Regions from separate parts of the Paenibacillus sp. FSL R10-2778 genome, predicted to be linked through region 2. Evidence: riboswitches for the same ligand, from Rfam matches in the RefSeq annotation. Region 2 holds a riboswitch; each other region holds the start of a gene.
What was found. A riboswitch is a leader RNA that binds a small molecule or an ion and turns the genes downstream of it on or off. The one in region 2 is predicted to bind cyclic di-GMP.

Region 1 (11,155 bases), 1.9 Mb from region 2:
CCATCTCCCGAATAAGCTCCAACACTGCCATATCCTGAACAATCAAGGCATCTGGCCGAGCACCATCAAGGAAACGCAAGTATTCTCTAGCTTCCTCCACATCTTCCTCACTAAAAAGATTATTCACAGTGATATACACTTTTTTGTCTAGACGGTGTGCGATATCAAGTGCCTCTATGATCTCTTCATGAGTAAGATTATAACCTTTACGCATCATTCTCATATTCAATACAGGTCCACCAAAATAAACTGCATCACACCGTGATTGGATCACTTCCTTGAAAATCTCAAACGTTCCTGCGGGTGCGAGTAATTCGACTTCTCTACCGTTAAAATAACGTGCCATTCAAGTTCCCTCCCAAGTTGATACTACTAATAGGGAATGAGTATTATAACAAAGCTACTGCAATTCCCATGACCACAAACATCCCAATAAAAACAGTATCGAATTTGCCCCACCTTAGGCGGTGATACCGACTGCGGGGAGCATCCATGCGAAAACCGCGGGCCTCCATGGAATACACCAGATCCTGAGCACGCCTAAAAGCACTGGCGATAATCGGGACCAGCAGGGAGACTAACATCCGTCCCTTTTCCTTCAAAGGCAGCTCTTTCAGATCGGCTCCCCTTGAGGCCTGCGCTTTCATTATGATCTGCGATTCATCTAGAATCGTAGGAATGAAACGAAGTGAAATGCTGATCATCAGCGTGATACGGTCAGGGGATAAGCCAAGCTTTTTGAAGGGTGTCAAGATCCCCTCCAGCCCTTGATTCAGCTTCCCCGGCGTTGTTGTGAAGGTCAGAAGCGCTGTAAAGGTGATAAGAAAGAACATGCGGATGACCGAAAATGCCCCTAATCTTAGCCCTCCCTCATAGATAGACCAGGAACCAAGAGTCAGCATTACCTCCCCTGTCTTTACAGACACCACCTGCACAATAAAGATAAACAACATTAAATAACGTAAAGGCTTAGCTGCTTTCAGGAAGTATTTAAGCGGAATCTTCGTTGAAGCCATAACGGCTATCGAAAAAATAGCCAGCACAGCCATGGCCATCCACGAACGTGAGAGCAGGATAACAGCTACGTATAATAGCATGCCAGTGATTTTGGCACGAGCATCCAGCTTGTGCACCCACGAACCGGTCTCAATACTCCGACCTAAGATCAGTTTCTCATTCATGGTCATCCCTCTTTCCATCGGGCTTACCAGTGCTTATTGATTCCGCTGGCAGCGAAGCTATAAGCTCTGCCAGACTCTCAGCCGTCAAGCGGGGGGCTTCATCCACAAGACCTAAATGATCAGCAACTGCACGCCAGTAACGAAGGGACTGTGGAACCGTCAAACCACACTGTTCCAGAATTGAAGGATCATCTGCAAGCGCCTTTACACTGCCCTGAAACGCCGTGCTGCCCTCTTTAAGTACAACCCAGCTGTCCGCATAGGGCAATAACTCATCCATCCGATGCGTGACGATAATGATCGTTCTGCCCTGCTCACGACATAATCTCTCCAGCAAGCTGATTAGCTCTGCACGGCTAATGGGATCAAGCGTTGCCGTGGGCTCATCCAGAACGATGACCTCAGGGTCCATAGCTAGCACGGAAGCGATAGCCGCCTTACGCATTTGTCCACCGCTCAATTGGAAAGGATTCCGCTCTAGCAGTGCGAGATCCAGCCCCATATCTGACATGGCCTGACGTGCACGTGACTTTGCCTCTTCGAGACTCATGCCGAAATTAAGGGGACCGAAAATGAGATCCTTCTCGACCGTATCTTCGAACATCTGCTGCTCCGGAAATTGAAATACCAATCCGACTCGGCGGCGCAGTGGCATTAGCTTAGGTGACTTCTCACCAGCCTGAATAGTTACATCAAGCACTTTTACCGTACCCTCGGTTGGTTTCAGTATCCCGTTAAACAATTGCAGCAGCGTCGATTTACCTGAGCCCGTCGCCCCCGCAATACCAACCATCGAGCCAATGGGTACACTGAGGTTAATGTCCCGGAGCGCCGTCAGCTTCCAGAGGCTTCGGTCAGCGTAGGTGTAACTTACTTGCTGTAATTCTATGGCCATAACGTGTCTATAAGCTCCTTTTCACTGGTCGGGACATCCACATGAATACCCTGGTTCTGCAGCTCGCGTGCAAGGCGCCAAGGATAAGGTTCACGCAGATGGCATTTTTCCAGAAGCTCCTCGTTCCGGAACAACTCCGCCGGTGTAACATCTGCAGCCAAACCACCTCCATGCAGCGCAAGCACCCGATCCGATGCCAAAATCTCATCTGCATCATGCGTAATCATGAGGATCGTGTACTTCCCTTCTGCCCGCATATCCTGCAGAATACCGAGAAGGTCATTTCTGCTTCCTTCATCCAACATAGAAGAGGCCTCGTCAAAAATGACGATGCCTGGTTCCATAGCAAGAATGGAAGCGATAGCAACACGCTGCTTTTGACCTCCCGACAGCTCACCCGGATGCTTGGACAACAGATGATTTATTCCTAGTCTCGTCGTATAGGAGTGCAAACGTTCAGCCATCTCTTCGTACGGCAAACAAAGCCCTTCCAGGCCGAATAGGATATCTTCCTCTACAGTGGCTCCAATAAACTGATTATCCGGATTTTGGAACACCATTCCGATACATTGCCGAATGCTTCCGATCGTTTCCTCACTAAGCAGCATGCCACTAACCACAATCTCACCAGCCCCCTTAGGCAGCAGAGCATTGAGCAGCTTGACCAACGTAGACTTCCCGCAGCCATTAGGACCAACCAAGCTGACCCATTGTCCTTGAGAGATAGATAACGTTATATTGTGAAGAATCGGATGCTCGGGATCATAGCCAAACGATACCCCATCCAGAGAGATGACTGCTTGTCCCTCTCCCTCTAAGTCTTGACCTTCGTATGATTCATTCATGTTAGTCATCCTTCCGCTGATGTGACTAATCAGTCCAAAAATTCTTCAAACAGCGATATTTTTGACAATGACGCCACCAAATAACGGACTGCATAGCCCACGGCAATTCCTGTTACTACCCCAGTGATCAGCAGCATGGGAAGATAATAAAAAATACTAAGTGATGCAAATACCATAGAAGCTGCCAGCAGCTGACCGATATTATGCGCAATCCCACCGGCTATACTAATTCCGATCAAGCTTATACTCTTACCTTTGCCACTAATCAGCATCAGCACAAACATAACAACAAAGCTAAAAAGTGAACCAAATAAACTAAACAGCAAGCTTGAGAAGGTACCTAGCAGAAATGCAGTAAGCAGTGTTTTGAGGATGACAAGCAGCAAAGCATCCCGTCCACGTAAAAAGTAAATACAAGTCAAAATCATAATGTTGGCCAGTCCGAGCTTAGCACCCGGCACCAGTCCCATCCCGGATAACGGAATCTGTGCCTCTATTAAACTTAACACTACTGCTACTGCGGCGAAAATCGCAATAATCACTGTTCTTTTTAAAGCTGTTGCAGATTCACTACTGGACATAGGCATCTATATCATCCTCCCCCGACGCACTGGTGATTTCGACTAATACTCTATGCGGTAGACAGACAATCGTCTGTTTGGGCAGGGTAATAAAACCAAAACCTAGGCAAACTTTATCAGCGCAATCGGCATCGTACATTTCAATCCCGTAATCATGCACCTTCAAAATGTTATAGCCGCGTTCCGTGCGGACCTCAATGGTTTGTTCTTCTTTTGTAAGCTTTACCGTTTTAAATAACTCACCGTCCACCGTTACATTGGCTATGAGATTTTTACCGGCCCCACCTTTGTCATCATTGTCCGAAAACCATCTCGGTACGAGAAAAGCGAGCGCAGCAATCAATACGATGGAAATCAGCCACACATCTGCGCGTTTCATAAAAATCTCCCTTATTTTTTAATTAAAATCCAGACTTATTAATTATAACGGTCTACCCTCAATCCTTCAATCAATGTTGGAGTTTATTGTCAGTTTTAGAGAGCTGTTCACAAAATAGGCACGCAAAATAACCCCAGCAGACACAACCCATTCGTCTCTGGCATTTTCAGTTGAAGTTTGTAGCGTTTGCAAAAAAATCCAACTTACATTTTAGCCCATTTGCACCGAGATCGCCCATCTCCTCTGGTTTACTAGCTTTTCCGGAATAATTCACAATTAACCCAATTTAAGTTACTTTCAAAATCTAAGCGCCCCTTATCGAGGTTTGTTCCTCTCTAGAATCAAATAAACCTTATCTTGGAATTCATTATTATATTTGCCTTTTAAACAATAGTGTGTTATATTTATATGGTATTTGTTTTTCGATATATTGAATATCCCCACCAAGAAGATGTCAGGCCGACTATTATACACATCGGCATTTTGGACAAAGAGGCTTTATGTTTTCTTGCAGTACTCTTCCTTTTTATGAGATTAAATTCGAAATATAGCATTCCGATTCACACTGGCGCGGTCAATGGAGCCGCAAGGGCAAAAGAGAGGTAGGGCTTTTGTCGTATTGGAAGGATTATTCTCGCCACACGGCTGCTGGAAATAACAAGGAATCAAGACACCCGTTACTCACGAACGGCGGGGGATGAATATAACGAGAAAGCATGACGGTACGATCCTTATTCAAGGACTACGTCATGTGTGGAAAAATATAGGCGCCCGATAACCGCTACCTAGCGGATATCGGGCGCTGTCTACGTTCAGGACTTATTTTACATATCGACTTATAAAAGCTGTTACTACATCTGTATACCCCGCCTTATCCGTATCATAAGACAATCCATGCCCCGCTTGCGGCACTATGAGCCTCTCTTTTGGACTCTGGCATGCCTCATACAATTCATTCATCATAGCAAAAGGTACAAAGTTATCCGCATCCCCATGAATAAAAAGAATCGGAGCCTTCGCTTTCCGCACTTGTTTTAATGCAGAGGCTTCACCAAAGCCATACCCCGCCTTCAAGCGGGTGATTAGACTTGCACTTTGAACGAAAGGGAAACTTGGCAAGCGATACATGCGTCGTAGTTGGTAAGATAATTGTGCTTTTACTGAGGTATAAGCGCAGTCCGCAACAATAGCTTTTACCTGCGGCGGAAGATCTTCCCCTGAGGTCATTAGCACTGTAGCACCACCCATAGAGACACCGTGAAGCACAATTTGAGCACTAGGCCCAGTCTTTTTAATCATGTATTCAATCCATTGCAAATAATCTTTTCGTTCCGGCCAACCAAAACCAATGTAATCCCCTGCGCTATCTCCATGCCCTCTTGCATCGGGAATTAGGATGTTAAAGCCTAAGTTCTCGTAGTAGATTTTGGCGTACGCCCCCATATCCTTTGCTTTACCTGAATAACCGTGGGCTAGAATGGCTGTGCGTCCCGCAGCACGATTAGATCGGAGTAAGTAACCTCTTAGTTTAAGTCCATCTGCAGATACGATCTCAATATTCTCGAAGCTCTGGCGAGAGACCCAATCCTTCCCCTCCCCCCAAGAAGCTCCGGCAACCGGAGGATCAGCCTTCAGATTAGGATTATTACTTAGAAATACCTTTGGCGCTCGTTTAATAGCAATACCATAGAAGAAAAATCCCACATAGATTAGAATCCCTATGATGATTACAGCGCTAATAATGAACCATATCAATTCGCCTTCGCCATCCCCTCTTCATTTCCTTTGCAACAAGAGTATACCATCTACTTAGAATGCACCAAACTATCGCAATCATGACATACAAATAGAGCCGCCATCGGAACACTCCCGAAAGCGACTCTATGTTGATCTACCCTTTATTATTTATTCTTTTTGGAGAACTTGGTTCTCATTAATAATCCGATAAGTGCAAAACCTAAACCTGCTACATAGTAAGGTGCAGGACTTGATTCACCCGTTTTTGGCAATTCCTTCACAGGTGGCTTTCCTAATGGGATCGTATCGTCCACTACGATGATTTCATCAGGTGTTGGTGTTGGCGTTGGTGTCACTGCCGGTACCGGACCTAATGGGATCTCATCATCATCAACAAGTACTTCTGTGCTATTCGACGGTGTTGGTACTGGCGCTGGTGTCGGCGAAGCTACAGGCCCAAGCGGCACAGGATCTTCTGCAAGAACTATAGTGCCAATTACGGATGATGGCGTTGGTGTCGGGAACACCGGAGTCTCTGGTGTCGACGTTGGTGTTGGTGTTGGTGTTGGTGTTGGTGTTGGTGTTGGTGTTGGTGTTGCTTCAGGCGTTACCGTCGGTGTTGGTGTTGCCTCAGGCGTTACCGTCGGTGTCGGTGTTGGCGTCGGCGTTGCCTCAGGTGTTACCGTCGGCGTTGGCGTCGGTGTTGGTGTCACTGTTGGCGTTGGTGTTGGCGTCACTGTCGGCGTTGGTGTCACTGTCGGCGTCGGCGTTGGTGTCACTGTCGGCGTTGGTGCCGGTGTTGGCGTCGGCGTTGGTGTTGGTGTCGGCGTCACTGTCGGCGTCGGTGTTGGTGTCGGCGTTGGCGTTGGTGTCGGCGTCGGCGTTGGCGTTGGTGTCACTGTCGGCGTTGGTGTTGGCGTTGGTGTCGGTGTTGGCGTCACTGTCGGCGTTGGTGTCACTGTTGGCGTTGGTGTTGGTGTCACTGTCGGCGTTGGTGTTGGTGTCACTGTCGGCGTTGGTGTCGGCGTTGGCGTCACTGTCGGCGTTGGTGTCGGTGTTGGCGTCACTGTCGGCGTTGGCGTCGGTGTCACTGTCGGCGTCGGTGTTGGCGTCGGTGTTGGTGTCGGCGTTGGTGTCACTGTCGGCGTCGGCGTTGGTGTTGGTGTTGGCGTTGGTGTTGGTGTCACTGTCGGCGTCGGCGTCACTGTCGGCGTTGGCGTTGGTGTCACTGTCGGCGTTGGCGTTGGCGTTGGCGTCGGTGTCGGCGTTGGCGTTGGTGTCACTGTCGGCGTTGGCGTTGGCGTCGGTGTCGGCGTTGGCGTCGGCGTTGGTGTTGGCGTCGGTGTTGGCGTCACTGTCGGCGTTGGTGTCGGTGTTGGCGTCACTGTCGGCGTTGGTGTCGGTGTTGGCGTCACTGTCGGCGTTGGTGTTGGCGTCGGACATGGTGTTGGCGTCGGTGTCGGCGTTGGTGTCGCTGTCGGTGTTGGTGTTGGTGTCACTGTCGGTGTTGGTGTCGGCGTTGGTGTCACTGTCGGCGTCGGCGTTGGTGTTGGCGTTGGTGTCACTGTCGGCGTTGGCGTTGGCGTCGGTGTCGGCGTTGGTGTCACTGTTGGCGTTGGTGTCGGTGTTGGCGTCACTGTCGGCGTTGGTGTCGGTGTTGGTCCAGGTTCATCACCATCGTATGGATAGTGGTGAAATTCACCACCACCAGTACCTTTGAGTGAAGCCGCCACTAAAGTACCGTTAATCTGACCATTAATAAAATCAACATGAGCATAGGGGGCAAGTATGCTTCCCATTACACCTATGCCTGCCATATCAAGATACGCAGCTTGGCTAAAGTTAAGCAAAATTTTCTTGCTGTTCAACACGTTATTAGGTAGAAATCCGAAGTTTTTCATTTTTACGTTAGAACCATCAATATTAATAATTGCAGTAGATCCTGAAGGAACATTTATTGTAATTCCGTAGGTATTAGAGACGTTATCTCCTGAAACATTAAAAACATTGACCGCAGGATCTGTACCTGTCAGGATAAGGCTGCCATATTGGTACACTGTTGTTCCATTCGCCGGCAATGCTGCAAGTTCTGCTGATTTGTCCTTCAAAGACTGACCTACTGCTGAAAAGTCAATCGTACTCCCCTGTCTTTTTGTACCACCCTTGAGGAGCGTTACATTCCCTGAAAAATCTCCCCCGTGCACGATATTCCCATAAACAGTACCTCCGTTGAAAGTAAGATTCCCTCCAACAACAAGTGTGTCAGTCAGGGAAACCTCTGCAGCGGTCAACCTATCTCCAACACTATAGTTGGTTAAGTTAACGTTACCTCCAGCAGCAAACCTTCCTTCCGTATCCGAAACTGTTGTTATATCCCCTAGAATAAACACGTTGTAGACCGCTGCAATTCCCAATGTAGAAGAACTACTTGCTCCAGCAACTCCAGCTCCCAATGAGGAAAGCCCACTACCTACCGTCAAAATCCCAGCTAATACAAGCGAGAGTAACGGTTTTATTCTTCTTTTCAAATGGCACACCTCCTAAAACTATGATTTATATTAATCAGAATAATTACCAGAAACTCTAAAGGACCTAACAACAAAAAAGACCGCCAAAAAGAAGTGAAATTCCCTTCTCATGGCAGTCGGACGGTCATTGTGCCTTTAAGACACTTTAGACTCCTGGACTTTGCGTCCCGCCCTTTCAGACGGTTTGCTATTATCATGACTATATATATGTATTACACTGCAAGTCCAGAACTGGTAGCTGAAGCATTCTATCCAATAACAGTCTATGACTTTTAATACTTTTGAATTAATAACAGTTTAGCGCCCGACACCCACAATTGTCAATCAATTCCTTTCGATAATTCCCCGCATTAGTACCACACAAAAAAAGCGCCTGAAGGCGCTTCGCATAAGGTTTTTCATTAAATTTTAAAGTAACTGTATATAGCCCAATATGGATATCCATAAGGGAATACTCAGAATTAAACCAAAAAACAATCCACGCTGGAGGCTGCCCTCTTTTTCCATCATAATTCTCCTTTATTTGCGTTCGATACATTAATTTTTATTATTACAATTTTTAATATAATTTATTCTTCGTTATTTAGTTGTGAATTTAATCACATTGGATAAGCTGTTTAGAAATACCATTGATTATTTTTGGAATATCGGGGTAGAATACGAATATACGTTCCTATTAGAGGTGATGAGATTCATGCATAGAGCAGAAAGCAGGGACAACATGCTGGTGAAATCTTATTTATTGCTTCCGATGATTTTATCAGCTTTCGAACGGGACTCCGCCATTTTATCTACACACTTACGAACACCCGCCCCTTATCTGGAGGTGCTTGGAACAGCTGCTGCAGTAGCTACAACAGATCTAAGGGATGTTCGTGCAGAAATGAGAAGACGGGGAATTAAGGTGTATGAGCAAAACAGACTTAATACTGGAATTGAAGCCAAGTATATATGTCGTGGCTATCATGAACGAATGCTGCTGTTGAATGACATTGTTGCGGCTCAAGCTGCCATCCATATGCGCAGATACCTAGGGCTGGATATTTCATCTTTTAAGAGTTACGAAGAACAGTACCAGATTAAGTAAAGCTGTATAGAAGCCGCTGCGCTCTCTCCCCCCAATCAATTAGTGAACAAAAAAATAGGCCTTACCATGGGAGTTGGCAAGACCTGAGAGAGATATACCACAAAACACTGGGGGGTGTTTGGTGTCTCTAATATATACCTCGAACCTGAAAAATAGCTGATAGGCACATAAAAATTACATTAAAAATATTGTTCGCCGTTCAGAAGTGATTAGAGTGCTCCCACAAGCTTAGCCGACCTTTAGCTGGAATTGGATGGCTTAATGGATGAACCCCTTCAAGCTTCCAGGCAAACCGTCCTTCACTATAGTCGCCAAAATCATATTCATTCCCATTGATCCATTCCCTTAAATCCACCTCTGGAGTAACCACATAACATCCCGCGAGCTGACCTGTAGCAATAATAGCTCCTGTCGGCAAATTATTCGCTGTATAGCCATGTTTCGCCAATACTGATTTGTAAGGTTCCTGTTCACAAATCTTTTTGTCAATCCTCATTCCGGCATGGATGCCTAACTCGCCGCGGTAGGCTGTTCTCCATGAACGAGTTTCAAACTCTTTTTCACCAAGAGCAATTAAGGTCGCCCAAGGCTGCCGTATTGTTATACACCGCATGATATTTATCCCCTTTGTTTATGTTGGACGTTTGTCACGGATGCCACGGATCTCGATCTCGCGTTGTGTAATCTTGTTCACCTTGACCTGATAAATAATCCCAACCGTTTGGTCGATACTCATTTCCATCATTGATCGCCTCTAAAATAAGAACATTTATTTTTATTATATACAAACAAAAGTTCTTATGAAAATATCAATACTACAGACATTCACCTGTAACTCCCCAGAATCAATAAAGGTCGTCATAATGGAAAGGCTGCTGTTTATTCTTATATTGGTAATGTACTAAATGCTATGCCTGTGCAACCGATTTTAAACTAATGTCGTAACCACTGGAGGGGAAGGTCCATGATTCAAAAACCACGTACTACTATTAAATGGACTCTTATTTTTGTTTTTTTGTTATTCGTCACCGCCTGTAGTAAGAATAATGAAGTTTTGAAAGGAATTGTACACACAATAGATGTAGAAAATAAAAGAATTTTAGTAATTTCTGAATTAAAAGAAGAAGACTTGAACAAGGAATACAAGGAGATTCTCGAATCTAATGAGTACTCTCAAGCCATTTGGGTAAATAAAGTTGCACCTTCTAAATATAAAAAAGGCGATGAGATTAAAGTATTTTTTGAAGTAAGTGATGATTCATTCCCTGCACAAGTTACCGCCAAAAAGATCACCAAAATCAAGAATTGAGCAAAAAGAATAGAATCTACTATAAAGAAGCGGCGTCTCCAAAAGGGACGGCGCTTCTTTATAGTAGATTTAAAGAGAAATCAGAGTATATAATATGGAATATTATATACTCTCAACATCTCTGTTACGGGAATTTCCGAAGCAGAAATACCCTTCCGAATATTTACTATGAATAATCTATCCCGGACTAAACATTTACATAATCTGAATATAATAATTCCGGGACATTCTGTAAACGAAAAAAAGCTCACCAGCCGAAGCCAGTGGGCATAATCCCAAGCATTTGGGAGTTCACTCTTTGTTGGAATTACTGAAACCTTACGATGTAACAACTATAGGAGCTTATAACTTCAGGCAATGTACTATCTCCACAACAAGTAAGCTTTCAACAAGATGCAACAGACAACTATACTCATAATGGTTTCCCAATTAATTCTCCCTGTTCAAAAAGCATCTCAATCTGGTGAAATACTAATAACATTCAGTAGATTGGAGGTTTACCATGACAGAAATTGATGAGAGAAAATGGGGGCAGCAGGATCCTATCAAAGAACCACAAGATCGTTATGAACAGTTTTTAAAAGTTGTATCACTAACCTTTGTGAGTGTCACA
Region 2 (11,155 bases):
TATTAAATCCGCAAACAAACCAGAAGCCAGACGAGGGAAAGAAGGTAAGTTCTCTAATAAATCTGCTGCTGGCGCTGAACGTGGCCGTCAAGGTTCAGGAGAAGAGCAAGCCTTGGCTGCATATGGAGATTTTATAAAAGACCAGCTTGGCTGGGAGCCAAAAGGGTATCCGATTTTCTTCGGTGATCATCTGTACATCTCCCCACTACCTAAGGAAAGATTAAATGGATTAAAGGCGATTCGTCCAGGATGGTATGTAGGACATGTCCGTAACGGCAGATTTATCCCAGGACATCCAATGGCTACCGCGTTACACCCTGAAGAGAGCTGCCGAAGTGTCTCACTTTCCAGTACGAGTAATGAAGCTATTTCCTATCTTAAAGGAGAGACATTGTTGATTAGTCAAGAACGTCTCTCTATTAAAATAGGAACTACCCAAAAAGGATACGTACTGGTCTGCATAGATGGTTATAGTGCAGGCTGGGGGAAGTGGCAGGACGGTGTGCTCAAGAATGAATATCCCGCAGGCTGGAGGTGGATGTAAGAATGAGCCTATCAGGGAAAACTGCAAAAAAGCAGCGTTTAGATAAAGTATTGTCCCATATGGGGGTAGGATCACGCAGCGATATTCGTAAACAAGCCAAGCAAGGTTTAATTACCGTGAATGGTGCAGTCGTCAAGGATAGTGGATTTCATGTAGACCCGTATCACGATAAAATTGTGGTTGGCGGCGAGCTTGTTACCTATCGTGAATTTATTTATCTTATGATGAATAAGCCACCGGGAGTCCTGTCGGCAACAGAGGACAAGCGGGATCGGACCGTTCTGGATCTTTTAAAGCAGGAATATGTACAGTTTGAACCTTTTCCTGTAGGAAGGTTAGATAAGGACACAGTAGGGCTGCTTCTGCTCACCAATGATGGAAAGCTTGCTCACGAGCTACTATCGCCACGCAAGCATGTCCCTAAGACGTATGAAGCTACAGTTGAGGGAGACGTAGATGCAGACGATGTAGCGGCTTTTGCGGCAGGTGTCGAGCTGGAAGATGGATATGTTACTTTACCTGCACAGCTAACTATATTGGGAAGAGAACGCGGCAGTAAAGTAATCTCACATATTTCGCTGATCATCACAGAAGGAAAGTTTCACCAGGTGAAGCGAATGTTCCAAGCTGTCGGCAAAAAAGTCACTTTTCTGAAACGAGTATCTATGGGAGAATTGAAGCTGGACGAAAGCCTGCCACTGGGAGCTAGTCGTGAACTTACGCTAGAGGAACTGGCACTCTTAAGTACAGAAGCATTAGAACAATAATATAGAGAAAAAATGGTATGTAAATTGAATTTGGAAACTTGGGATAAGGGAATGGAGTGGCGGAGGGGAAATTTGGAACTGTAAAAGCGATAGCGGCCGCCTTTGTTTCCGGATTTCAACCACTAGTAAACGGTATAAATCAAGAAATCTGGAAACAACAGCGACTGAAACTTAACTCAAATAGCCAGGTTCAATATATATAGAAAAAGAAAGACAAGGATGGTGGGAGTATGAGATACAAACTGATTGCACTAGATGTAGATGGTACACTGTTGAATGATGATCACCACTTGAGCACTGAGAATAAAGAAGCCATTGCTGAGGTTACGCGTCTTGGCGGGCAGATCGTGTTATGTACCGGCCGCAGTCCGCAGAACTCGATTCCTTTTATGGAGGAAATGGGGCTGTCTGGTTATGTGCTGGGTCATAATGGAGCTGCTACGGTTCGTGTGAAAGATCGGGAAGTGCTGCATCAATACGGTATGGATGCTCGTGGTCTTGACCCTTATATTGATTATTGTAGAAAGCATGATATTCATTATGATGTGAATACGGCTTTTGATATGTATGTAGATAATGTAGAAAACCTGACCAAAGAAGCCAATTATATGTATGAACACTTCCGTATCGTGCCGGCTACACTGCCAGCATGGGAAGATTTCCGTGAACCGGTTGTTAAGTTTACTGTATTTACACAACCAGAAATCCTTGACGAAGCTGAACGTGAATGGCGTACTTGGACCCATGAGTACAATATTTTGCGCAGTGGTGAATTTTTCGTTGACTTGATGCATCCGGAAGCCTCCAAGGGCAACGCCTTAAAGAATCTGGCTGTGAAGCTGGGAATTCCGCAAGAGGAAGTTCTTTCGATCGGTAATTATTTTAATGATATTTCTATGCTTACATACGCGGGTATGGGCGTTGCGATGGATAATTCTCCGGTTGAGGTCAAAGCGGCAGCGAATGCTGTCACGGGGTCTAACAACGAGCATGGTGTGCGAGATGCGCTGGTTAAATATTGTTTATCTTAATAATGGAAAGCATAAAGCGGACTTGAGTCCGTTCTATGCTTTTTTTGTTGTGAAGGAAATAAAAGAGATACCTAAACAGAAATGATTTTATCCATAAATAACCCGCCCTTAGGATTAACTAGAAAGGGCGGGACATAGATTAACTTCCTGCATTAAAGTTTAATTTCCTCGTTCCGGCTAGGATCGCTATATTTATAGATACCAGGGTTCAGTTCGATTTTTTCGTCGAAAGGGATATCTTTGTAGCTATCAATATTAGTTCCTGTAGATATCATGCCCTTAGGTGTAATTTCAGGCACCACTTCTTTGCCATTAATCCGTAACGTAGTTTGGTTAACGCTTTTGAAGCCAGAAGATTTGGATGTTGATTCGACAATCAAATTTTCGCCCTCAGTATAGTAAGTGAATTCAATTTTTAACCCATCGACATCAAGTGAAGTGAACTGCTTTTCTTCTTTAGGTTTGTTTATAGTGATCCAATTCTTAGTAGTATCACGTTTCTCAATGACAGCATCCTTTAATATAAGTTTCATTGGAACATCGGACCAGTCGTTATACCATTCCGGAGATTCGAATTGAAATAAATGCTGGTAGCTTTCGGAATGATCTCCTTTCAAATTCCAACCCCCAGTGATTGTTTGATCACCTATAACCAACTGAGCGGTATTATAGTGGACAATTCCTTTTTTAAGCGAATCATTTTCATCTATTAGAATTTGGATATCCAAAGGGGTAACCACTAGCTGATCTAAGGTTATGCCGGTCTTTTCTTGAAATTCAGGACTGTTATACAGTTTCTTAGTGTAAATCGCCTCACTTGCTTTTTGTCCATCTGCTTTAAAATCGAACTTCCACGTACCTGAAAATCGTTTCGCTTCTTCAATGTAACTAAAATGAAGACTAGCTTCCTTCCAATCTGATTCAGTTATATTGAAAACCTGTTCAATAAATAAATCCGATCCTTCGTTAGGCATGATGGTTGGAATTGCTTCATTCTTTTGACCACCAGTACTAACTACCAAATGTGGATTACCCCGTCCTAAGTCAGATGGTGATGCAGCGACTTTGTAACGGATAATGGTTTGATTGGAAACATATCGAACGGATTCGATTTGAATGCTTGGATATTGCTTAACTCCAGTATTGATAGTATCCCCTGCTTGATGATTAGATTGTAAGGGAATATTCCGATCACTGTAAAAAATGAGATTCCGTGCTTCAAACCTGTAGTCCTTTTTATCATCCTTTAATGTATCAGGTGTCTCATATACTCCAATGAGTTTCTGGCTTTCAGGATCGTATTCTAAATAACCGTATACCTTTGCCTTGGCACCGGATTCACTAGTCATGATGTTTTCCTCTGTAGCAAATCCAGTATATTTGGATAGATCAGATTTAGTATCAAGTGATAACAGCATTTTCATTTTTTCTCCATCAGTTACAACACCGTTCAAATTCATTGTTACTCCTGAACTGGAAGTTTGAAGATTATACTGTTGACCGATGCCGTTATTTAATGCATTGCTCACACTTCGACCACCAATTTTATCCCAATTAATCGTCATACTAGCGAATACAGGAATGGCTACAAGTAAGAGGCAAGAGAAGACAATACTGATAGGAATAACCTTTTTATTAGACCTAGGAGTATTCTGGGAGGCATGCAGATTTCTTTGACGTGTATAAGCTTCTTGTTCTATGGCAGTCCACATCAAATCATAATCCGGTCGGGGAATATGTTTATCTTTTTCAATAAAGAGACTCATTACTATTCAGCTCCTTTAGTTGGGTTCCACCCATTCTATTTAGTATTTTAAGTCCCTTGTTCAGTCTGGATTTTACAGTTCCTTCGGGTATGCTCATAACTTTAGAGATCTCGGGTACAGTCAATTCGTTTATAAAACGAAGGACTACTACCATTCTGATTTTGTCAGGAAGCTGACTGTATAACCCTTGTAATTCTTTTTTAGTTTCCTGTCGATCCAAACGTTTTTCTACAGGGTTTGATTCCTCAAACCTGGATAGTAAATAATTACGTACTTCTTTCATCCACCCCGTCTTACGCCTTTTGATCACACTGTTGCACTCATTCGAAGCAATTCGTAAAATCCAAGCTTTCAAGTTTCTTACCTTCGACTTATCCGCTAAGATAACTTTTACAAATACCTCTTGGGAAATATCCTCCGCATCTGCCTGATTTTTCATTAAGTAGTAACAAAAATAATATACTTGTTCTTTATAGAGCTCGAAAATTTCCCGGTCACTCATTTTGCTGCACCCCCTGTCTTTACTGTTCTCATTAATAAGACTTATAAGCGTATGTAATCGTTCATTTTTCATTTTGATTGTAGTATTTCTTCTGAGTATCATAGCGAATTCGAATGGAAGATAAGTCGTTTACAGGTAATTATAACCATGATAAAATTAGCGGTGGGACATGCGTCCGTAATCTATTAAAACTAATTGAATGTCCGCGTTAAAGGTAAAATCATCGAAAGATGATGACACAAAGCCATGGGTCTAAAACCTTTCGACAGAAGGAAATGATCGCCAGGCCGCCATAGGGATGTCTTATGAAGCATAAAGGATAGCTCTAAGAATATGTAGTCTATTTTGAGCTCTTTTATTATTTCGACCTATACGGCGTTACATTATCGCAAGGGGCCGAAAGGGGAAGTACATGAACAGTTTTTTCAAAACAATAGGTACTAGTTTGGCAGTAGGTGCTTTATTGCTGTCCGGAACGATCGGATGGATGTCTAATCCAGGAGTAGTGTCAGCAGCTACCTCAACAGTAGTAACCGCGGATCAGATGATCAGCAAAGTAACGGCAGCCTCCAAAGCAATAAAGAATTTCCATCTGGATGTGACCAAAAAACAGGATATTCAAAGCGGCGGGGTGCGTATCAGCAACACCAACACTCTGAAGCTGGATATCAACCGTCTGCCGAATTTTGCCGCAGCAGGCACTGTCGCTAGTAGTCTTTTAGAAACATCGTACAGTCTATATGCCAATGACAAGGAGTTTTACTATCTTGTAGACGGAAGTGAACTGATCGATGAATCTGAAGATGAAGGTTACGACGATGACGGGGAGCCAATCGATCCTGATGCACAATATTGGCTTGGACTGGAGAAAACGGAATGGGATGCCTTTTACTCTAAAGGCCAATACGATCCTGTTTCCATGCTTGATTCGGTCAAAAGTTATAAAAAATCCATGAAAGTCAGCACTGCTGGCGCACAAACAGTCTTACAATTCACGGTAACCGATCCGACAGCAGCTAAGGGGATAATCAAACTCTATGACCAGGAGAACCTCTGGGATGGAGAGACAGTTCAACCCAAAAGCGTAACGTGGAAATTATTCGTCAATACTAAGACCTGGCAAACGGAAAAGCTGACAGTCGATCTGAGTTATGTGCTGGTAAGTGATGGAGCCAAAGATACATACACCACGAAAATCGAAGCTAAATATTCCAAAAATAATAAAGGTGCAGCCATTGTAAAACCGGCCGAACTAGAATAATAAGGACGATTCATAACGAGCGAAAAGCGCTGTTCAGCGGAACAGCGCTTTTTGTTGTATCCAACAGCAGTTCTTTATTAGTTGACAAGAATAAATCATTGCTGTAATTTATATGTATGCGCATGTATATAATAATTTATCTAAATATAATTTAATGAAAGTTGGGAAAAAGATGATAGCACTAGACACAGCATTAACTTTTCGCAGAGGGCTGACATTAAAAAACCGAGTGGTTATGGCTCCAATGACCACTCGAATGAGCTTTTATGACGGTGTAGTAACACAAGATGAATTGAAATACTATTCGCTAAGAACGGGCGAAGTAGGTGCGGTCATCACTGCGGCAGCAAATGTACAAGAGGGTGGAAAAGGATGGGAAGGTGAACTTAGTGTTTCCTCCGATGAATTTATTCCTAGCCTCAGCCGATTAGCATCTACTATTAAACGAAATGGAACAAAGGCTATTTTACAGCTATTCCATGCAGGAAGAATGACAGATTCAAAAATATTGCGTGGCGTACAACCCGTCTCCTCCAGCGCCATTGCTGCCGAACGCCCGAATGCAGAAATTCCAAGAGCATTAACAGAAGATGAAATTTTCGGTGTAATTGAGGATTTTAAAAAAGCGACTCAACGTGCTATTCAAGCTGGATTTGACGGGGTAGAAATTCATGGAGCAAACACATATTTAATCCAACAATTCTTCTCTCCACACTCCAACCGTCGTGAAGATCAATGGGGCGGAAGCTTAGAAAAAAGATTTAATTTCATTAACCAATTAGTGGATGCAGTTATTGCTGTTGTTGACAATTCAAAGGTTAAGGATTTTATTGTCGGTTATCGTTTTTCTCCAGAAGAATATGAAGAGCCTGGAATTAAAATCACCGATACCTTTTATCTCATTGATAAATTAGCTGATAAAAAGCTGGATTATCTGCATATTTCATTAGGGGACTTCAAGAAAGTATCTGCATCAGAAGATTTTAAAGAAAAATCAATCCTGCAATATGTGCATGAGAAAATCAAAGGCCGTATACCTTTAATTGGGGTAGGAGATATCCGTACCAAACAGGACGCAGAGGACACGTTGACAAATGCTGAATTAGTAGCAGTAGGACGCTCTCTTATCATTGATCCTCATTGGACAAGTAAAGTACTGGAGGGTAAAGAAGATCTCATCAGAAGAGTACTTGCTGATCAAGATAGAGAAGAACTTGTAGTAGAGAATGGTATTCTAGAATTCCTTAAATTAATGATGCCTGATCGTTTACGCTAAACCCAAACACAGTTTTGAGGTCTAAATCTATAACGTTCCGCGGTAAATTCCGCGGAACGTTATTTTTCTGTAACGACTCTATTCCCTCTTTAAGATTGTTGTCGTATGTTTCAACATTCGATTCATGAGATTTCGCCGTTCTGTTTTTATGTCGGTGTCGCTTCTCTTTAATGCGTCGCGGATGGGGATGATCTCTGTAATTTTCCTGCCGCTTTTTATTCTTCGATCTACACAAGTCGGGATGTAACCTACGTTAGTTATACTCGTGTGTCCTTTTTCATCCTTCTTTATTTTAAGCGTAAGAATGATACCGCTTTGTGTATAAGGAATATTCATTAGTTTAGTCGAAACAAAATTCCCCAATGAGTAAATAACGAATTGTTTTTTTCCACGAAGCGCTAACGGTTGAAGAACATGTGGGTGAGACCCCAGTATGATGTCGGCGCCATTTTTAAAGAAGAGATTGACCAGCTCTTTTTGCCTCTTGTTTGGAGTGTAACGATATTCGCTTCCGAAATGCAGATAAAGCAAGACTAGATCGACTTTCTTTTTTAAATCTCGAATCTCCCGAATAATCTTGGGCGTAGATATCCGGTTAACCAGCCATGGCTTACTCACTGGTACAGGAATTCGGTTGGTTCCTGCTGTGTAGGAGAGGATGCCAATCGTAATTCCTTTGACGTTTTTAATAAGCGTTCTCTTGGATTCTTCTAATGATTTAGCTGTTCCCGTGTGGTCGATTCCATTACGGTCCAGAACTCGTAACGTCCGAACCAGACCCGGGGCACCATAATCCATGCAATGATTGTTGGCCGTTACTAATACGTCGAATCCGGCTTCCTTAAGTGCAGGGGCCAGTTCGTCTGGACATTTGAATATCGGACCGCCTGATCGGGGACTTTTCCGGCATTCGGGGCCGCTTCCAGCAAAGGTGGTTTCGAGATTGCCAATCGTCAAATCAGCCTGTTTCAGATAAGGAGCTACTTTTGCAAACAGGGGGTTGAACGAATAGGTTCCGTCAGGCTGTTTAGCATCCGAAATAATATAACGTTTGACCATTAGATCTCCCACAGCAGCTATTTGTATTTCAGTCATGGATATCCACCTTTTTATTATTTTCATTAGGATATGGCATAAAGTTGTTATGGGTTATTCTTTCTTTAAGGCAAAGTGCAAACATTTGTGTGGCTTTTTATTTAAAATGTGACTCAACGCATAATCACTTTATTTAGATCGTCTAAATTTAAGGTATTCATTTTTTTCAAACTTTTATAATTTGATTCAAATCCTCTTTTTTGTTTGGCAGCCATAATAAAATAAGGTTGTTGATAAACATTATCAATCAAACATTGGAGGTTAAAGAAATGAGTACACAATTCAAAAAAATCGCCGAGGATACTTACTGGATAGGCAAAATCGATAACCGCCAGGTTCCATTTCACCGCCTGATTCTGGCAAAAGGAACTACCTATAATTCTTATTTATTAAAAACAGGTAAGCCAACTGTCATTGATACCGTAGATATGGAATTCGGACGTGAATATGCCGAGTGTCTGGGTGAAATGATTGATCTTCTAGATATCCATTACATTGTAATTAATCATACAGAGCCTGATCACTCTGGTGGACTGGCAGCTCTCGCTGCCAAGGCTGCAAATGCCACGATCGTATGCACCGAGATTGCTGTTCCCGAATTGCAGGAAATGTACAAGCTTCATAGCCGGAACTTCCTGGTGGTTAAAGACGGAGATAAGCTGGATATTGGCGGGAAAACGCTGCTGTTTAAAGAAACACCGTATCTCCATACCGCAGAAACGATGATCACCTATTGTATCGAAGATCAAATCTTATTTCCTTGTGATATTTTCAGCACGCATGTTGCGGTGGAGAATCTATTCAGCGATGAAGCCGGGTTTGATATTACGGAAGATTTCGAGGGCTATTACGCAGCAATTATTCATCCTCACAGAAGATATGTAAGAACCCTGCTAGAGGCTGTTAAGGATCTTGAGATCCGGATGATCGCTCCTTCCCATGGATTTGTGATCCGGAAGGACATACGTAAATATATCGGGATGTACGCCACATTGAGCCGTGAAACAACGCAAGGAAAAAAGGCAACCATCGTATATACCACCATCAAAAACAGTACCAAGAAGATGGCCAAAATCATACAGGATTGCTTGCAGGAAAATAATATAGAGACAGAGGTCTGGGATGCAGATAAAAGTAGTGCCACTGATATTCTGAACAGTATAACGTCAGCGGACGCGGTCTTTATTGGCAGCTCCACTAAATACGCGGACATGATTGGGAACCTGGAGAACATTCTGAAAGAATTGCACAATATGAATCTGGAAGGTAAACTTGCTGCAGCCTTTGGCTCCTACGGCTGGAGTGGTGAAGCCATTGAAGTCATTCAGGATTATCTGAATGGAACAAACATGACGGTGCAAAGCACATCTGAGGTTATTAAAACCACGGGGATGACACATGTAGAGTTCCCTGTACGAATCAGATTTTCCCCGAAAGAGCCTGAGAAAGTTCAAAAAATTAAAAATGCGGCTGAATTTGTTTCGGATTTGCTGCTGAGTTCATTTTAGGGAGGAGGAACATAGGATGACAAAACATTACGTTATTGTTGGCGGAGGAGTAGCCGCCGTCCATGCCGCCAAAGCCATCCGTGATCAAGACGCAGAATCGGAAATTTCGATCCTCGGGGAGGAAAGTCTACTGCCCTATAACCGGATTAAGCTGACCAAAGGGCTGTTTACCGACCTGCACAGTGAGAAGGTGCTGATTAAAAAGGAAAAATGGTACCGCGATAACCGTATCTCCGTAAAAACCTCGACCCGAATCCGTTCTGTCCACCCGGACCGGCAAATAGTTGTGACAGAAGATGGGCAGAGTGTTTCTTATCATAAGCTTTTATTGTGTATGGGAGCGAAGAATCGTGCACTCTCCCTTGAGGGCTTCGCCCTGAACAATGTTCATACCCTCCGGGATATGAACGACGCGGACAGATTGAAAGAAAACCTGCAGGATGGCAGCTATGTAGCCGTAATCGGTGGGGGAGTGCAGGGAATCGAAACCGCTTGGGCGCTGCATGAAGCTGGATATCAGGTAACGGTGATCGAAGCTTTTCACCGGTTGATGGGCAGACAGCTTGATGAGAAATCCTCACAGCTCCTTAAAGAGAACCTTGAACAAGCAGGTGTGAAGGTTATTCTTCGAGCTGATGTAGCGTCTATAACAGGAACTGAGTATGTTACCGGAATTACGCTGCACGACCAATCTCATTTTTCCTGTGACCATGTAGTCTACTCTATTGGTATTGTACCGAATACGGAACTGGTAAGTGGCTCGAATATTCAAGTCCGGCAGGGCATTATCGTAAATGAACAAATGCAAACAAATGATCCGCATGTGTATGCAGCCGGAGATGTGGCTGAAATTAACGGGCATGTGGAAGGACTGTGGGGCGGAGCGATTGAGCAGGGCCGGATTGCCGGCAGTAATATGGTTGCCAATCTGACTGCGTATCGTAGAGCTGTTCCGGTTACCTTGTTTACCGCCTTTGGTATCTCTTTATTTTCGATAGGCAACGTGGATGAACAGTATTGCGATACGGCGGTAAGCGGAGATGACAATGGGGCGTATACGCGTATCTATGTGAAAGATAACACAATGATCGGTGCGATATCCTGGCAAGGTGCAGCTGCTTCTCTTGGGTATAAAACCGCTGTAGAGTTTGGCATCTCCCTTGAGGGGATCGATGTTAACGGGAGTAGCATCGAGGAGATTATGGCTGAAGTACAAACCAGGTTGAACTAAACTATTAACTTTTTAGGAGATGATAAAGATGAAAAAATACATTTGTCTACCCTGTGGTTATATCTATGATCCGGCATTAGGCGATCCCGATGAGGATGTTGTTGCAGGCACTGCATTTGAAGATTTGCCTGAAGATTGGGTCTGTCCGGTATGCGGTGAAGATACCAGTCATTT
Region 3 (11,155 bases), 1.7 Mb from region 2:
TGTGGATTTCAGGAGACAACTCAGCTCTACTTTCAATCCAATCGGAGGAAGTTCATTCCGGCAGCAAGGCGGCAGTCATTGAGAATATCGAGCCCAATCATTCGAAATGGGTGCAGACGATTGAGGCTACGCCGAATAGTTATTATAAAATCTCTGGATGGATCAAAGTAGTAAGTACAGCAGGCGAGGGAATGGGCGCCAACATTCTTGCCGTTGGAGTAGGCGGGGGGTATCCCAGCGTAACTGATACGGCAGGTGAATGGCAGTATCTTGAATATATCGGCCAGACAGGACCGGTGCAGAAGTCATTTGGCATAGGCGCAAGTCTGGGCGGCTACTCTAGCTTGATTCAAGGTAAGGCTTATTTTGATGATTTTGCTGTAGAAAAATTAGACGCGGCTCCCGAAGGGGCTAACGTTATTTCGCTGGATAGTTCAGCGGTTAGTCCAGATGCCGGCGACAAAAAGGCAGACACTCCACATAAAGTATCTCCAACTAAGATGTTGCTGATCTCAGCGCTGTTTAGCGTGTTTTTTGCAGTGCTTTATACTAAGGCATTCCGTAGTGAGAAGCTTATGAAGCAGCCTGAGAATATTTATTCCAAATGGCTGAGCATTGCCATCGGAATTGCTTTTATCCTGAGAGTATGGATTGGTCTTACCGCGCAAGGATATCAGAATGATATGAATACCTTTATTTCTTGGGGACAGCGTATGGTGGATTTAGGTCCAGGCAAATTTTATGAAGAAGGTTATTTTGCCGATTATCCTCCTGGCTATTTGTACATATTGTACGTGCTTAGCGCCATTCGTGGCGTTTTAGGATTCACTCAGGGCTCAGGTGGAGAGAATTTGCTCTTCAAGCTCCCTGCGATCCTTTCTGATTTGGTGCTCGGCTACTTCATTTATCAAATGTCACGCAAAAAACTCGGCACAGGAATAGCTTTCGGCTTAATGTTGTTGTTTCTGTTTAATCCAGCGGTACTTATTAATTCAGCGGCTTGGGGACAAGCAGATTCATTCTTTTTGATCTTCCTGCTGCTCAGTATCCATGGCGCTGCGAACAAAAAGTTTGTTCGCTCCGCAATTTTGTTTGCCTTAGCGACGCTAATTAAACCGCAAGCGTTGATATTCACGCCGGTATTGTTGTTTGCTTTTTATCATCACCGCGCTTGGAAGCAGCTTGGATTCGGAGCTTTGTATGGATTAGGGATCTTCGGATTGCTTGCGGCACCGTTTTTCTGGAATAACGGAGGTCTGGTAGGGATTATTGATCTTTACAAGAGTACGTTATCTTCCTATCCGTATTCTTCAGTGAATGCATTTAATCTGTATGCACTGACTGATCCGATGTGGTCATCCCTTGATCTAACCTGGCTTGGCATTCCATACCGTGTATGGGGCTTCATATTTATTTTAGTGGCTGTAGCTGTTGCGGCATTTTATTCCTTTAAAAAGGATCGCTTGGATCTGACCAAATCCTATTTTATCGGGATGGTGCTTATAGTAGTGGTCTTTGTGCTTGGCACCAAAATGCATGAACGTTATATGTTCCCTGCTCTTATTCTTTGTTTGTTTACTTATATAGAAAGTCGGGACCGCCGCTTTTTATCGCTATTTCTCGGATTCAGCTTAACGCAATACATCAATGTGGCGTACACCTTATCCCACCTGAATGCAGATGTTAGCCCGGGTGCAGACGGAATCGTATTAGTGACTGCTATAGCTAATCTAGCATTGCTGCTTTATATGCTGAATATCGGATACGATTTGTATGTCCGCAAGGGAATAAAACCTCTTCCAGCACCAATTACACCGGAAGAACAATATGAAGAAGATTTGAGAGTTGTCGGGCAAATTAAACCGCATCAGAAGGGAGGGCGATTTAACGATGAAGTTTAAGCGTATAGATTGGATATGCATAATAGCTATTACGGCCGTTTACGCAGCGCTTGCTTTATATAATCTTGGCTCTACTAAATCTCCAGAGACCTTATGGGAGCCTGCTGCCAGTGGTGAAAGCTTCTATGTAGATTTGGGGCAGAGTAAACCATTGGAACGGGTCAATATCTTTGGAGGCGTGGGCACGGGGAAGTTCAAGCTGGAATTCAGCGACAATCCTGAGGTCTGGAGCAGTCCGATGGATGTCAGTGAGGATGTCGGGAATGTCTTCATCTGGAAAAGCCAACCCCTGAACGTTACAGCGAGATATGTGAAGTTAACAGTTACCTCTCCAGGGTTCACTTTGAACGAAATGGCCTTTTATGAGCAGGGGGGAGAAAGAATCCCCCTTCCTATTGCCGGTGTGACACCGGATGCTAACGCTGTACCTAAAAGAGGAGCAGCGGCCAATCTTTTTGACGAGCAGGCGCTCATTCCGGAATATTCTAACTTTATGAATAGCACTTATTTTGACGAGATCTATCATGCGCGAACAGCTTATGAATATACGCACGGGATTGTGCCTTACGAGAATACGCATCCACCGCTTGGTAAGCTGTTAATTGCCATAGGTATGGAGCTGTTCGGGGTCAATCCATTCGGCTGGCGTATTATCGGAACATTGTTCGGAGTTGCCATGTTACCTCTCATATATGTAATGGCGCTTCGTTTGTTTAAGAAAAGCAAATACGCCGCCCTCGCGGCAGGATTGTTTGCACTGGATTTCATGCATTTCACACAGACAAGAATCTCCACGATTGACGTATACGGAGTATTCTTCATTATGTTGATGTTCTATTTTATGCAGCGGTATTACACAATGAATTTCTACAAGCAGCCTTTAAGAAAAACATTAATTCCGTTATTCTGGTCTGGCTTATTCTTCGGAATCGGCGTAGCTTCGAAATGGATTGTGCTCTATGGAGGAGCAGGGCTGGCCATTATGCTGGCTATCTCCCTTTTTGAACGCTACAGAGAATACCAAGCCTCCGGACGCCTGCTGGCAGAGGGGAAGATTAAAGACAAGGAATTGCTGGGCACCTGTCGTGAAGCAGTAGATTCTTTTTGGAAAAAGACTATTATTACGTTGGCTAGTTGTATCGGGTTCTTTGTAATTATTCCAGTAATTATTTATAGCTTATCTTTTGTGCCGGGGTTATCTGCATCAGCAGAGGGCTTCACTATAAAAGGTTTGATTGATTCCCAAAAGAATATGTACAACTACCACAGTCAGCTTGTAGCTACACATCCCTTTGCTTCCTCATGGTGGCAATGGCCGTTTATGAAGAGACCGGTCTGGTTCTTTAGCGGCGGTGAAGGTTTGCCGGAAGGTCAGGTCAGCAGTATAGTGACTATGGGGAATCCTCTTATCTGGTGGACGGGTATTTTTGCGATGCTGGCAACACTGTGGATTACGCTGAAACGTAAAGATAAGAATCTCTACATGATTTGGATTGCCTTCTTCTCGCAATATGTTCCGTGGATGCTTGTCCCAAGAGAAACATTTATTTACCATTATTTTGCTATGGTGCCATTTATGATTCTTGGTATTGTATATATAATGAAGTTGCTGGATACTAAATTCCCTGAGGCCCGTTACGTACAGTATGTCTATGTAGCTGTTGCTTTGCTGCTCTTTATTGCTTTCTACCCGGTACTGTCAGGGATGCAGGTCAGTGGAGATTACGTGAAAGATATGCTGCGTTGGTTCCCTACTTGGGTTTTCTAGGATTTAATAAAAATCTATAAAATAAGTTTATGCATGCAGCGTTATTATGAAGTGTAGATGGATGTAACGCTCCAAAAAGCTTGTAGGAGGAATAAAGGTGAAAGCCAGATATAGTGTGATTGTACCCATGTTCAATGAGGAGCAAGTAATTAGCCATACTTATGAACGTTTGAAAAAAGTAATGGACGAGTGCGGCGATACTTATGAGCTGGTCTTCGTCAATGACGGCAGTCGTGATCGTTCCGCCCAGATGATTCGGGAGATCTGTGAACGAGACGAGCATGTCAAGCTGATTGACTTCTCGCGTAATTTCGGACATCAGGTAGCGATTACAGCTGGCATGGACTATGCCGAAGGTCAAGCGGTTGTTGTTATTGACGCTGATCTTCAGGATCCTCCGGAGGTCATTCTGCAAATGATCGAGAAGTGGAAAGAGGGCTACGACGTTGTATATGCGAAACGCCTGAAGCGCCACGGAGAAACGATGTTCAAAAAGGTCACCGCGAAGCTTTTTTACCGCCTGCTCAGCAGTATGACAAGTGTAGATATTCCTACGGATACAGGCGATTTCCGTCTTATTGACCGTAAGGTATGTGATGTCCTGCGGGGACTTAAAGAAAAGAACCGCTATGTCAGAGGTTTGGTGAGCTGGGTTGGCTTCAAGCAGACTATGGTGGAATATGAACGGGAAGAACGTTTTGCCGGAGAAACCAAATATCCGCTGAAGAAAATGATTCGTTTTGCGTTAGATGGCATCACCTCTTTTTCACATAAGCCGCTTAAGATTGCTACGTATATTGGATTCTTTCTTTCATTTTCTAGCTTTCTCTATTTATTTTTCGTCTTGTTCCAAAGGATATTTTTCACCTCCTGGACGGTTCCGGGCTGGGCTTCCATTGTAGGTGTCAATCTGCTCTTTAACGGTATTGTTCTGATGCTGTTGGGTGTGATTGGGGAGTATATCGGACGGATTTATGACGAGTCTAAAGATAGACCGCTATATATTGTTAGTGAGACTAAAGGCTACCAGAACGAAGAACAACTGGACCGCCGGAAGGACCACAATGATGTCAGATAAGAACTTGCGCGCTGCATTCATACAGTTCCTCAAATTTAATGCCGTAGGTTTGCTCAATACGCTTATTGATTTTGTGATTTTCACATTGTTGAATTCACTAGGGATGGTATACGCATTGGCGCAGGTGATCTCCTATAGTGCAGGCACGGCGAATAGCTTTATTTTGAATAAAAAAGTTACCTTTCGTGATCGCAACCGGGGGAATAAAGAAGGCTTCGACCGCGTACAGCTGGTCAAGTTTATCGTGCTGAATCTGGTAGTGCTCGGAATATCACTGTTGTTAATGCATCTGTTGACAGACAAACTAGGTATTCAAGTCTTGATCTCCAAGGTGCTGGTTACCTTTATCACGGTGATCATCAATTTCTTTGGAAGTCGTAAATGGGTATTTTAAACATTAATTTCAGGCAGAAGGAGTTGCTATGCTTAAAGGCAAGTAGCTGTTTCTGCTTGATTTGTATATAACCATAGAAATAATATACGGAGGTGAATAACATTGCGTAAATTCTCCTATCTACTCATACTGGCTGGGATACTTATCATGTTATATCCGACAGCTAACGAGTGGTACAACGACAGGCAGCAGGAGAAGTTATTAGAAACGGCTGAACTAAGCACTGCCGATAGTACTCCCCAGCCAGATCTGAAGAGCAGGTATGCTGAAGTTACTCAGCTGTTAGCAGAGGAATCGGTTCTGGATGCTCAGGCACAGCCCCAACCCCAAGAGACAGAAAAGCCTGAACCGGAGATTGAAGTCGGTGGCAAAGTAATCGCATTAATTGAAATCGATAAGATTGATTTGAAGCTGCCTGTATTAGAAGGGGCTACAAAAGCTAATATGAAACATGCTGCAGCCCATATGAAAGAAACGGCACCCCTTGGAGAGATCGGGAATGCTGCAATCGCGGCGCATCGGGCTCGAACTACGGGTCGTTTGTTTAACAGATTGAATGAGGTTGTTGTGGGGGATGTTATCACGGTAAAGACTAGTGATCAGGTGTTTAACTATGAGGTGTATGATATTTCTGTTGTAGATCCGAGTGATGTCTCCGTTCTTGACGGGAATGACAAGGATAAGATTGTTACTCTGATTACATGTGATCCGCTAGTGAATCCAACGCATCGGCTGATTGTTCATGCCAAATTAACAAAATGAGAATAGTGAATGACAAGAAAACACAAATACCGGGAGATATTTATAAAATAATGGGTAATCTAGTAAATTAGGTCTTGTTCACAACTATAAATATGATAGTATTATACTATGAAAGCTAAACACGATAACGGCAAACCTTCCGAAAGGTAGGGACGCAAAGCTAAAGGGCCTTTTCCCGAAAGGATGGCAGCCAGCTACCGAATGAAGAGGCTTTTTTTGTTTGTTTCAAATGGATTCTATCAATTATATCTAGTAAAGCTAGAACAGATAGAGCTTATACGATAACGGCAAACCTATCGAAAGGTAGGGACGCAAAGCTAAAGGGCCTTCCCGAAAGGATGGCAGCCAGCTACCGAAAGGAGTTTTATCCGTGAAAAAGGTTTATTTTATGCTGGTGGCGTTGTTCGTCCTAATGACTTCAGTTCCGGTAAGTACAGCTCAAGCTGCAAGTGCAGATGCCAGCTGGTTGATTACATCCAAAGTGGCTCAAGGTGTTATTGGTATTAACTATGATATTCCGAAAGATAAAAGAATCAAACTCATGATCACCAAAGATAACAGCAGCTATACATATAACTTGTATGCTTCTGGACAAGCTGAGGACTTCCCTTTGCAACAAGGAAATGGGACTTATAAGGTTTCTGTTCTGGAGAACACAACCGGCAATAAATACAAAGCATTATATTCCGAAGTAGTAGACGTAACCATGAGTGACTCGAATTCCGTATATTTGGGCTCCGTACAGAATGTGAAATGGAGTTCTTCTGATAAAGCGATTGTCAAAGCTAAACAATTAGTACAAGGCAAAACAACAGACGAAGAGAAAGTTAAAGCGATCTATAACTATGTAGTTGCGAATGTACAATATGATTACTCTCTTGCTAATAGTGTAACTACTGATTATATTCCAAGCATCGATAAGACATTGACTACTAAAAAAGGGATTTGCTATGATTACGCTTCTCTTTTTGCCGCAATGCTGCGGAGTGTAGATGTTCCTGCTAAGTTGGTAATGGGGAATACAAGCTACGTTACGCAATATCATGCCTGGAACGAAGTGTTGCTTAATGGGAAGTGGGTTACCATTGATACTACAGTGGATGCAGGACTTGCAAAGAGTGATAAGAAAACCGATTTAATTAAAGCCTCAAGCAAATATACTGCGGCAAAATACTATTAAGTTCGTCGCTAGAAACATAACTCTATTAAATAAACAACTAGCTTAATTATTAAGCTAGTTGTTTATTTTTATATTAGGGGTTGCTTTTCTATTAATAGTTGGGGTATTATAGGTAAGCGTTGTTAGACAGCGTACAGGCGATATAGACGAGGCTGATAAAAAGCTTCGAAAATAAAGCTTGCATTTCTGAAGATAACATGATATATTATAAGAGTTGCTGCTGAGACATTAAACGGCGCCAACGAGAACTTGATCTTTGAAAACTGAACAACGAGTGAGTAGGAAATCACGCAAGTGAAATCCAAAATTAGAGAATTAATTTTCTCGTCAGATGTTTCAAAATGAGCATATCGCTCTTTTCAATACTAATTGGAGAGTTTGATCCTGGCTCAGGACGAACGCTGGCGGCGTGCCTAATACATGCAAGTCGAGCGGAGTTATTTTGAAAGCTTGCTTTCAAAATAACTTAGCGGCGGACGGGTGAGTAACACGTAGGCAACCTGCCCTTCAGACTGGGATAACTACCGGAAACGGTAGCTAATACCGGATAATTTCTTTTTTCTCCTGAGAGAAGAATGAAAGACGGAGCAATCTGTCACTGAGGGATGGGCCTGCGGCGCATTAGCTAGTTGGTGGGGTAACGGCCCACCAAGGCGACGATGCGTAGCCGACCTGAGAGGGTGAACGGCCACACTGGGACTGAGACACGGCCCAGACTCCTACGGGAGGCAGCAGTAGGGAATCTTCCGCAATGGGCGAAAGCCTGACGGAGCAACGCCGCGTGAGTGATGAAGGTTTTCGGATCGTAAAGCTCTGTTGCCAGGGAAGAACGTCCGGTAGAGTAACTGCTACCGGAGTGACGGTACCTGAGAAGAAAGCCCCGGCTAACTACGTGCCAGCAGCCGCGGTAATACGTAGGGGGCAAGCGTTGTCCGGAATTATTGGGCGTAAAGCGCGCGCAGGCGGCTATTTAAGTCTGGTGTTTAAACCTTGGGCTCAACCTGAGGTCGCACTGGAAACTGGGTGGCTTGAGTACAGAAGAGGAAAGTGGAATTCCACGTGTAGCGGTGAAATGCGTAGATATGTGGAGGAACACCAGTGGCGAAGGCGACTTTCTGGGCTGTAACTGACGCTGAGGCGCGAAAGCGTGGGGAGCAAACAGGATTAGATACCCTGGTAGTCCACGCCGTAAACGATGAGTGCTAGGTGTTAGGGGTTTCGATACCCTTGGTGCCGAAGTTAACACAGTAAGCACTCCGCCTGGGGAGTACGGTCGCAAGACTGAAACTCAAAGGAATTGACGGGGACCCGCACAAGCAGTGGAGTATGTGGTTTAATTCGAAGCAACGCGAAGAACCTTACCAGGTCTTGACATCCCTCTGAATCTGCTAGAGATAGCAGCGGCCTTCGGGACAGAGGAGACAGGTGGTGCATGGTTGTCGTCAGCTCGTGTCGTGAGATGTTGGGTTAAGTCCCGCAACGAGCGCAACCCTTAACTTTAGTTGCCAGCAGGTAATGCTGGGCACTCTAGAGTGACTGCCGGTGACAAACCGGAGGAAGGTGGGGATGACGTCAAATCATCATGCCCCTTATGACCTGGGCTACACACGTACTACAATGGCCGGTACAACGGGAAGCGAAGCCGCGAGGTGGAGCCAATCCCATCAAAGCCGGTCTCAGTTCGGATTGCAGGCTGCAACTCGCCTGCATGAAGTCGGAATTGCTAGTAATCGCGGATCAGCATGCCGCGGTGAATACGTTCCCGGGTCTTGTACACACCGCCCGTCACACCACGAGAGTTTACAACACCCGAAGTCGGTGGGGTAACCCGCAAGGGAGCCAGCCGCCGAAGGTGGGGTAGATGATTGGGGTGAAGTCGTAACAAGGTAGCCGTATCGGAAGGTGCGGCTGGATCACCTCCTTTCTATGGAGAATCGTTCTCTGCAATGAGGACATTCAAATCGGAAGCTAAGCTTCCAAAACTCAGGTTTAGGCCTGTTACTCACTCGTTGCTCAGTTTTGAGAGTTTAAGCTCTCAAGTAAGACTTGATCCTTGAAAACTGGATACCGAAACGAATTTGCGTTTTAGAACATCTTTTAGCAACTTGTGTAAACAAGTAAATGTTATTAGTGAGATGATTCCAAAGAGAATGTCATCGTATGATATTTTCCTGCGGAAAAATCAAGGTTAAGCTAATAAGAGCACACGGAGGATGCCTAGGCGCCAGGAGCCGACGAAGGACGTGGCGAACAACGAAACTGCCTCGGGGAGCTGTAAGCAAGCTTTGATCCGGGGGTGTCCGAATGGGGAAACCCAGCTGTGGTAATTCGCAGTTACTCATACCTGAATACATAGGGTGTGTAGAGGCAGACCAGGGGAACTGAAACATCTAAGTACCCTGAGGAAGAGAAAACAATAGTGATTCCGTCAGTAGCGGCGAGCGAACGCGGAACAGCCTAAACCTAAGAGCTTGCTCTTAGGGGTTGTGGGACGTCTCACATGGAGTTACAAAGGAATATGGTAGGTGAAGAGGTCTGGAAAGGCCCGCGATAGAGGTAAAAGCCCTGTAACCTAAACTGTATTCTCTCCGAGACGGATCCCGAGTAGTGCGGGGCACGTGAAACCCCGTATGAATCCAGCAGGACCATCTGCTAAGGCTAAATACTACCTGGCGACCGATAGTGAAACAGTACCGTGAGGGAAAGGTGAAAAGCACCCCGGAAGGGGAGTGAAATAGAACCTGAAACCGTGTGCTTACAAAAAGTCAGAGCCCTATTAATGGGTGATGGCGTGCCTTTTGTAGAATGAACCGGCGAGTTACGTTTAACATGCAAGGTTAAGCCGAGAAGGTGGAGCCGCAGCGAAAGCGAGTCTGAATAGGGCGAATTAGTATGTGGACGTAGACCCGAAACCGTGTGATCTACCCCTGTCCAGGGTGAAGGTGCGGTAACACGCACTGGAGGCCCGAACCCACGTACGTTGAAAAGTGCGGGGATGAGGTGGGGGTAGCGGAGAAATTCCAATCGAACTCGGAGATAGCTGGTTCTCCCCGAAATAGCTTTAGGGCTAGCCTCGGTATAAGAGTAGTGGAGGTAGAGCACTGATTGGGTGCGGGGTCCGCAAGGATTACCAAGCTCAGTCAAACTCCGAATGCCATATACTTATTGCCGGGAGTCAGACAGTGAGTGCTAAGATCCATTGTCAAAAGGGAAACAGCCCAGACCATCAGCTAAGGTCCCCAAGTGTGTGTTAAGTGGGAAAGGATGTGGAGTTGCACAGACAACCAGGATGTTGGCTTAGAAGCAGCCACCATTGAAAGAGTGCGTAATAGCTCACTGGTCGAGTGACTCTGCGCCGAAAATGTAACGGGGCTAAACACACCACCGAAGCTATGGCTAGATGCTTTGCATCTGGGGTAGGGGAGCGTTGTGTAGGGGTTGAAGGTGTACTGAAAAGAGCGCTGGACACTACACAAGTGAGAATGCCGGTATGAGTAACGAAAAGATCAGTGAGAATCTGATCCGCCGAAAGCCCAAGGTTTCCTGAGGAAGGCTCGTCCGCTCAGGGTAAGTCGGGACCTAAGGCGAGGCCGAAAGGCGTAGTCGAAGGACAACAGTTTGAAATTACTGTACCACCGTAATCCGCTATGAGCGATGGGGTGACGCAGGAGGGTAGTGACGCGGACTGATGGATGTCCGTCTAAGCAGTGAGGCTGATGTGTAGGCAAATCCGCACATCGATAAGGCTGGGCTGTGATGGGGAGCGAAAATTATAGTAGCGAAGGTCATGATCTCACACTGCCAAGAAAAGCCTCTAGCCAGGAGAAGGTGCCCGTACCGCAAACCGACACAGGTAGGCGAGAAGAGAATTCTAAGGCGCGCGGAAGAACTCTCGTTAAGGAACTCGGCAAAATGACCCCGTAACTTCGGGAGAAGGGGTGCCCCGGTAGTGTGAATAGCACGAGGGGGCCGCAGTGAAAAGGCCCAAGCGACTGTTTAGCAAAAACACAGGTCTGTGCGAAGCCGCAAGGCGAAGTATACGGGCTGACGCCTGCCCGGTGCTGGAAGGTTA

Region 1: it holds a riboswitch for cyclic di-GMP, as region 2 does, so the genes downstream of both, NST40_RS02455 (choice-of-anchor A family protein) here and NST40_RS10590 (DUF6612 family protein) in region 2, are expected to answer to the same signal.
Region 3: it holds a riboswitch for cyclic di-GMP, as region 2 does, so the genes downstream of both, NST40_RS03225 (transglutaminase-like domain-containing protein) here and NST40_RS10590 (DUF6612 family protein) in region 2, are expected to answer to the same signal.

Annotation. Positions count from the first base shown of each region.
Region 1 is NZ_CP151956.1:551,655-562,809, reverse strand. Features, by position in the region: gene NST40_RS02490 (U32 family peptidase) at 1-346, opposite strand, end outside; gene NST40_RS02485 (energy-coupling factor transporter transmembrane component T) at 390-1,181, opposite strand; gene NST40_RS02480 (energy-coupling factor transporter ATPase) at 1,174-2,076, opposite strand; gene NST40_RS02475 (ATP-binding cassette domain-containing protein) at 2,067-2,921, opposite strand; gene NST40_RS02470 (Gx transporter family protein) at 2,951-3,508, opposite strand; gene NST40_RS02465 (NusG domain II-containing protein) at 3,492-3,881, opposite strand; gene NST40_RS02460 (alpha/beta hydrolase) at 4,701-5,636, opposite strand; gene NST40_RS02455 (choice-of-anchor A family protein) at 5,783-8,146, opposite strand; cyclic di-GMP riboswitch class I at 8,255-8,345, opposite strand; gene NST40_RS02450 (hypothetical protein) at 8,841-9,233, shown strand; gene NST40_RS02445 (ASCH domain-containing protein) at 9,433-9,846, opposite strand; gene NST40_RS02440 (DUF3221 domain-containing protein) at 10,198-10,542, shown strand; gene NST40_RS02435 (hypothetical protein) at 11,045-11,155, shown strand, end outside.
Region 2 is NZ_CP151956.1:2,425,245-2,436,399, forward strand. Features, by position in the region: gene NST40_RS10565 (RsmB/NOP family class I SAM-dependent RNA methyltransferase) at 1-544, shown strand, start outside; gene NST40_RS10570 (pseudouridine synthase) at 547-1,311, shown strand; gene NST40_RS10575 (Cof-type HAD-IIB family hydrolase) at 1,542-2,342, shown strand; gene NST40_RS10580 (DUF4179 domain-containing protein) at 2,495-4,108, opposite strand; gene NST40_RS10585 (RNA polymerase sigma factor) at 4,092-4,610, opposite strand; cyclic di-GMP riboswitch class I at 4,814-4,905, shown strand; gene NST40_RS10590 (DUF6612 family protein) at 5,023-5,871, shown strand; gene NST40_RS10595 (NADH-dependent flavin oxidoreductase) at 5,984-7,147, shown strand; gene NST40_RS10600 (CapA family protein) at 7,226-8,242, opposite strand; gene NST40_RS10605 (FprA family A-type flavoprotein) at 8,512-9,750, shown strand; gene NST40_RS10610 (FAD-dependent oxidoreductase) at 9,767-10,981, shown strand; gene rd (rubredoxin) at 11,010-11,155, shown strand, end outside.
Region 3 is NZ_CP151956.1:728,026-739,180, forward strand. Features, by position in the region: gene NST40_RS03200 (glycosyltransferase 87 family protein) at 1-1,901, shown strand, start outside; gene NST40_RS03205 (phospholipid carrier-dependent glycosyltransferase) at 1,891-3,669, shown strand; gene NST40_RS03210 (glycosyltransferase family 2 protein) at 3,767-4,747, shown strand; gene NST40_RS03215 (GtrA family protein) at 4,734-5,141, shown strand; gene NST40_RS03220 (class D sortase) at 5,244-5,903, shown strand; cyclic di-GMP riboswitch class I at 6,023-6,105, shown strand; cyclic di-GMP riboswitch class I at 6,180-6,260, shown strand; gene NST40_RS03225 (transglutaminase-like domain-containing protein) at 6,274-7,083, shown strand; rRNA gene NST40_RS03230 (16S ribosomal RNA) at 7,450-9,007, shown strand; rRNA gene NST40_RS03235 (23S ribosomal RNA) at 9,270-11,155, shown strand, end outside.